One region of the Cohnella algarum genome, then DNA from elsewhere that is predicted to be linked to it. Evidence: predicted binding sites of a transcription regulator. Region 1 holds the regulator's gene; the other holds the start of a gene.
What was found. Region 1 encodes CtsR, which represses protease genes until heat stress. Its sites were predicted from a motif close to ATGGTCAATAAAGGTCAAACA; they were not measured.
Positions count from the first base shown of each region.

Region 2: a site for CtsR is predicted at 1,420-1,440, ahead of clpP (ATP-dependent Clp endopeptidase proteolytic subunit ClpP). Genes of this name have one in related genera too.

Region 1 covers NZ_JAFHKM010000002.1:890,490-893,892, forward strand. Annotated here, with positions in the region: gene clpC (ATP-dependent protease ATP-binding subunit ClpC) at 1-382, opposite strand, end outside; gene JW799_RS04200 (protein arginine kinase) at 421-1,482, opposite strand; gene JW799_RS04205 (protein-arginine kinase activator protein McsA) at 1,501-2,007, opposite strand; gene JW799_RS04210 (CtsR family transcriptional regulator) at 2,040-2,501, opposite strand; gene JW799_RS28275 (sterol carrier protein domain-containing protein) at 2,658-2,939, opposite strand; partial or broken gene JW799_RS04220 (GNAT family N-acetyltransferase) at 3,011-3,403, opposite strand, start outside.
Region 2 covers NZ_JAFHKM010000002.1:2,081,881-2,085,283, reverse strand. Annotated here, with positions in the region: gene JW799_RS09465 (sugar-binding transcriptional regulator) at 10-1,032, opposite strand; tRNA gene JW799_RS09460 (tRNA-Arg) at 1,278-1,352, shown strand; gene clpP (ATP-dependent Clp endopeptidase proteolytic subunit ClpP) at 1,499-2,080, shown strand; gene sda (sporulation histidine kinase inhibitor Sda) at 2,317-2,577, shown strand; gene JW799_RS09445 (SIMPL domain-containing protein) at 2,883-3,403, opposite strand, start outside.

The DNA.
Region 1 (3,403 bases):
CCAAATTGTTGAGCACGCGGGCCGCGACGCCCTCGCCCTCGCGGATCAAGCCGAGCAAAATATGCTCCGTGCCGACATACGTATGGCCGAGCTTGCGGGCTTCGTCCATCGACAGCTCGATGACCTTTTTGGCGCGGGGCGTATAAGCGATATTGGTCGGCTGCTCCTGGCCGCGCCCGATGAGCGATTCGACTTCGTCCTGAATTTTTTCGAGTCCGAGTCCGAGCGCGATGAGCGCCTTGGCGGCGATGCTTTCTCCTTCGCGAATCAGACCGAGCAGAATATGCTCCGTGCCAATGTTATTGTGTCCCAGGCGCACCGCTTCTTCCTGCGCCAGCGCGAGCACTTTTTGCGCGCGTTCGGTAAATCTTCCGAACATCATAAGACAGCACCTCCCCAATTAATGTAAGAATAGAACATTTACGCCCTGGATGCCAGTTTCGTTCGAATCATTTCCGCCCTGGCGATATCCCGCCGCTCGGGAATGAGCGTATCCCCGTACGCCTGCTGCAAAAATCCCGGCTGCGTGGACACGATCAACTCGTTCAGCGAGGTCGGATCGAGTTCCGGAAGAATGCCGAGATGGACGCCGAGCCGAATGTCGGACAGCCGCTGCGAAGCTTCCTTCGAATCGATGACGGTCGCATGCGTCAAAATGCCGTACGAGCGCTTGACCCGATCTTCCACCCGGATCCGGTTCTCGTTCAACAGCTTGCCGCGGGCGGCTTTTTCGTGGCCGATAATCTGCTTGGCGACGGCGTGCAGGTTCTCGACGATCTCCTGCTCGGACTGGCCGAGCGTGATCTGATTCGAGACCTGGAACAGGTTGCCCGTCGCTTCGCTTCCTTCGCCGTACAGCCCGCGAACCGCGAGACCGACCTGCGTCACCGCCGTCAAAATCCGGTTGATCTGGCCGGTCAGCACGAGCGCCGGCAGATGCATCATGACCGATGCCCGGATGCCGGTGCCGACGTTCGTCGGGCAGCTCGTCAAATAGCCGTGCTTTTCGTCGAAGGCGTAATCGACGCCCTCTTCGAACAAATCGTCGATTTTGCTCGAGAAATCCCACGCCTCCGGAATTTGAAAGCCCGGATACAGGCATTGAATGCGCAGATGGTCTTCCTCGTTCACCATAATGCTGACGTCTTCGGTATTGCTAAGGATAAGCGCGCCGTTCCGGGACTCGTTCGCCAGCATCGGGCTGATCAGATGCTTTTCGACGAGGACGAGCTTCTCCAGTTCGGTGAGCTCGGACAGGCGGATCGTCTGGAAGGAATCGACCCCGTTCAGCCGCCCGCTTTCCGCGATGCCAAGCAGCTGCTCCATCGCCTTCTCGGATTGCTCCGACGTGGCGAACAGCGGAAACGGATAATTCCGCAAATTGCGGGCGATCCGCACCCGGCTGCTGAGCACGACGTCCGTTTCGGGCGCTTTTTTGCTCATCCACGGACTTAGCGCTTGTTGAAAAGGTTGCTTGTTCACGAAGATTCCTCTCCTTCGTCAACCCGAGATTTCGTTCTCGAGCTCCCGGATCCGGTCCCGGAGCTGAGCCGCCGTCTCGAAATCTTCGCGTTCGATTCGAACCTGGATTTCCTTTTTAAGCCGATCGATTTCGCGTTTCGCTTTCACGTGGCCTCCGGCCCGCTTAGGGACTTTGCCGACGTGCACCGTGTTTCCGTGAACCCGCTTCAGCAGCGGATCCAGCCGTTCGGAAAATTGCTTGTAGCAGTGGCTGCACCCGAATTTCCCCATTTTGCTGAATTGGGCGTACGTCATCCCGCACTTTTCGCAACGGGGAACGTCCGGCCGCGATCCGACGTTCGAAGGCTCGAAATCGAGAAGGCCGGACAGCAAATTGTGAATGGAGAAGCCGCTTGCCGTACCCGGAATCATCTCGCCCTTGTCGCGGGCGCATGCTTCGCAAATATGCAGCTCCGACTTTTCTCCATTGTTGATTTTCGTAAAATGAAGCGTTGCCGGCCGTTTGCCGCATTCTTGGCAAACCATGGCTTTTCCTCCTTTCCGGAATGCGCTTCGCCCTACTTCGTGAGCAGAGCGAACAACGCCGCTTTCATGATTCTCGCGCGAAGCTCATCCCGGTACGGAAGCTTGACCGCGAGCGCCTCGCGCGAAACGGCCGCCTTCAGCATGCCCGCCTCGCGCCCGGTCATAAATCCGGCTTCTTCCAGCTGATAAATCAGTCCTTCGGCAGCCGTCTGATCGATCCGATCGCCGATCGTCTGCTGAACGTGCGCCTGAATCGCCTCCAGCGAAGGCAGATCTACGCGCTGAATCCGGATATAGCCGCCGCCGCCGCGCTTGCTCTCGACGTAATACCCCTTTTCCAGGGTAAACCGGGTACTGATGACGTAATTGATTTGCGAAGGAACGCAAGAAAACTTACCCGCCAAATCGCTGCGCTGAATCTCGACCGCGCCATCCGAACTGTTATGAATGATCTGCTTCAAATAATGCTCGATCAGATCGGATATGTTGCGCACCATCAGAACCTCCTTTCCGGAGCGCCTTCTGACTTTGACTTTCTTTGACTATAGACTTATTATAATCGATCTTGTTTTATTTGCCAAGAGGGGGACGAAGCCCCCTCTGATCAGTATGGGAAGGGCGGCATCGCTTTATTCGCGGGGCGAAAGCGATCAGAAGAAATCCGCCAGGTACGGCCGATGTGCCGGCACGCGCCGTTCCAGCAGCTCGATCCGTTCGGCGTCCCCCCGCAGCCGGCCCCAACGCTCCAAATCCGCCGGACGCCGGTTGCCGAGCAGCATCGCGGTCAACGTTTGAATATCGCAAGCGACCCCGTCGGAACGGACGGCCGCCTCCTCCTCGCGGCGCATTCGCGCGGCGCCTTCCGCGTCCCACTCGATGCGAAAAACGCCGTCGTTCCACGGCGCGAATTCGTCGCGGAGCGCAAGCCGCAAGCTTTCGTTCCCGGCCCCGGGGCGAACGGAAGCAAGGAGACGAAGCCTTCCGCATCCACGATTCGCGACATGAAGTAAGGGACCACTTCCTGCTTGAACCGGGGATCGGCGAAAAGGAACGGGCTTTCGTCATCGGCCGGAACCGTCATCGTCACCTTGTCGGCCATCGAATCGTGGTTGGCCGCGAACTGCCAAAGCCCGCGCCGCGCCTCTTCGGTCAGCGCGACCCATTCGTGAACGGCAAACGTTCCGCCGCTCACCTCATAGAGTATGTAGCCTTCCGGCTCGCTGCTTTCGTTTTTCCAGATCGCCGCAAGCCCCGGCTTGGAAAATACCTTCGAGCGCCACCATTCCGGCGAACGCTTCAGCATCCCGACGCGGCCCATGGCGAACCGGTCGTACAGGTCGTTGAAAGCGTCGGCTTCCTTGGCCGCCCTGACGATTTTTCCGGAGACTTCCGAGCG
Region 2 (3,403 bases), 1.2 Mb from region 1:
TCCTTCGGGCTAGCCGTTCTTCAACGCTTCTTCGGCCGCCGCCTCGTCGGTCACGAGGATGTCGTCATGGCCGAACTTTAACACCGAGGCGATCGCCTCGCCCTTGCTGCGGCCGCCCGCCAAGCCGATGACCGTTTCGGCGGCTTCGATGTCGTCCAGCCGGAGTCCGGCCGTCGCCATCCGATGAATGACCGCTCCGTTCTTGTCGAAGTAATAGCCGAACGCTTCGGCCAGCGCTCCGTCCTTGAGCAGCTCCTGTACCGTCTCCTTCGCAAGCTTCCGCCGCCTGGCCATCGTGATCGCGTCGCCGATGCCGTGAACGACGATGCGGGCTCTGCGGATCATATCGACCACTTCGCGCACGTTGGGCTCCTGCATGAGCGACTGATACGCTTCCTCGCTCAAATGATCGGGGACATGGAGCATCCGGTAACGGGCTCCCGTTCGCTTGGCAAGCTCCGAAGCGATCGTGTTCGCCTGGTAGTCGACGCTTTCCCCGAGTCCTCCGCGGGCCGGCACGAACCAGTTGTCCGCGAGCGGCTCCGAAACCTTGAATTGGGCGGCCAATCGCGCCATCGTCGTTCCGCCCATGACGGCGACAATGTCGCCGGGCGAAAGCGACTGGCTGAGCACCCTGCTACCGGCTCGGCCGATTTCCCTCTTCGTGTCGTCCGAAACGTCGGAATCGCCGGGAACGACCACGACCTTGCGCAAGCCGAATTTCTGGCGGACCGCCTCTTCCAGCTCCGACAGCCCGAACAGCTCCTTGACGATCGGTTCCAGCTCCTCCAGCAGCTTCTTGCCGGACTCGCTTAGCGACATTCCCGCCGCGCCCGCTTCGAGCAGGCCTTGCTCGCGCAGGATGTCGAGCTCCGAGCGAAGCGTCCGCTCCGTCAGGTCGAGGCTTGCGGCCAGCGTTCTTCGGCCGATCGTGCCCGCGACGAGAATGCGCCGCATAATTTCGTAGCGCTTCTGCATGACTTGCACCAAGTCGGGCACGAGCTTCTTTTGAATATGGACGATGCTTTGCAAGTTCCGGCCTCCCCAAATGCCGGATGGAGTCGGCACGAATGCGGGTCCGTCTAGCTGGACGTTAAATGTCCCGCCACTACGTTTTAAGTCCCACATTTATTTTAATGCAACTCGCCGTCTCTTGCAAGAGCGGCCGCCGTTTCCTCCCGGCCTAATTATTTTTGTCGAACCCTTGCTTTTTATCAGGGAATGGCCTATAATAACTCTTGCTGTCAAACTTTCAGCGTGTTAATCTTCTCAAGTATGCGCCCGTGGTCCAACGGATATGACGCAGGCCTCCGGAGCCTGAGATTGGGGTTCGATTCCCTACGGGCGCGCCAATATTCATCATAAGCACGACCGAACGACCAGCCCTTCGCGAAGAGGCGCGGTTTTTTTGTTTGTCCAAGTTTGACTTTCTTTGACTTTTGGTTTCGGATGATTTATGATGGAATCACTTCGTCACCTAACTGAAGGAGGTTATGTTATGAGTTTCGTACCCATGGTCATCGAACAAAGCAATCGAGGCGAACGGGCCTACGATATTTATTCCCGTTTGCTTAAAGACCGAATCATTTTTCTCGGATCGGGCGTAAACGACGTCGTCGCCAATTCGATTATCGCGCAAATGCTGTTCCTTGCCGCCGACGATCCGGAGAAGGACATCAGCTTATACATTAACAGCCCCGGCGGATCGATCACGGCCGGCATGGCGATTTACGACACGATGCAATTCATCAAGCCGGACGTCTCCACGATTTGCGTCGGCATGGCCGCCTCGATGGGCGCCTTCCTGCTCGCCGCCGGCGCGAAAGGCAAACGCTACGCGCTTCCGAACAGCGAAGTGATGATCCATCAACCGCTGGGCGGCGCCGAAGGCCAAGCCAGCGACATCGAAATCAGGGCCCGCCGCATTTTGAAGATGCGCGACAAGCTGAACCGCATTTTGTCCGAGCGCACCGGGCAACCGCTGGAAAAAATCGAGAAAGACACCGACCGCGACAACTTCATGGATGCGGAAGACGCGAAAGCTTACGGCCTCGTGGACAAAGTCATCGAGAAAATCTGACGCTCGCGTCCGCTTTGCTTGCATGGCGGCGGATGTCCGCCCCCGTTGCCTCCCCGCTCCCCTTGGAGCCGGGGAGGCTTTTAATATCATAAACGTTTTCCTTTGTCAACAAGAATTCAAATCTGCGAATCCCCCCTCTGCGAAAAACCTGTATCGTGTTATTCTAAACTCAAGAAACATTCCATAAACAACCATATCTAGCTAAACCCTAGGAATCTTGCAAAGGGGGGATCCCCATGAGCCGCACGTCCCACATCATTCGGCTGGTACCGCGAAACTCATCCGCAAACGATTCAGTCACGACCAGCAAGAGCAGTTCCGACGCGATTGCCGCGCGAAGCCTTAGCGACAAAGCATCGCTGCTTCGCCCGTTGAAAGACGAACACCTGTTGGAAGTGTACCGGGAAGCCAAGAAGATGAACTTGTCGGCCGAATTCATCGAGCTGCTGGAAGACGCCATCGAGCTCCGCCAGTTGGAGCATAGGCTTAAAGCCTGAACCTGACAAATTCGGACCAAGCAAGACAAGATAAATCCTGCGGTTTGCCTTTCTGACGGTTTGCCTTTCCACCAAACGCGTAATCGCCTCCCGTTCGAATGAACGGGGGGTTTTTACTTTTGCCTTGACATCGGGACAAGCGCGCCCGTTCGGATGGCCCTCTGAGCGAACGGGATATCGCGAACAGGGGGGCTAATTCCGCCTCCGGGCTGCCGCTGCGAAACCGAGCCATCGAACATGGAAAGCCCCGCCGCCCGAATGCCGGAGCGACGGGGCTTTCCCCCTAGCGCTGCCCTTTGCCACGATTATTTCAGCTCATATTGCACGGTTACGCTCGCGGAAATCTCGATCTGGCCGGATTGCACCGAAGACGATTGCGCGCTGTCGCCCGCCAGCATTTTCGCCTCGGCCATCGTTCCGGCTCTGAGAACCGGAACCGGCGCGGCGTCGCCCTGAACGATGTTGATGACGCCTCCCAGCTGGCGATTGCCCGAGGCGGCCAGCACGCCCGCTTTCGCCCCGGCGGACTCCATCGCCTTTTTCAGCGCCTCCAGCTCGTACTCGTCCCGCTTCTCCGTATCGAACGTCACGCCCTGCATCCGGTTCACGCCGGCTCCCGACAAGGCGTCCAGCAGCTTGCCGATGTCCGCGAGCTTGCGGTACGTAATCCGGATCTCATGGACCGCCACGTACCCTTTCAAAACCTGGCCGTCCTTCTCCGTATAATTATACTCCGGGCTTACATGAAACCCCGTCGTTTGGACGTCCTTTTTGTCGATCGCGAACGTGTCGTACAGCACCTTTTCGACGGCGGCGAACGTTTCCG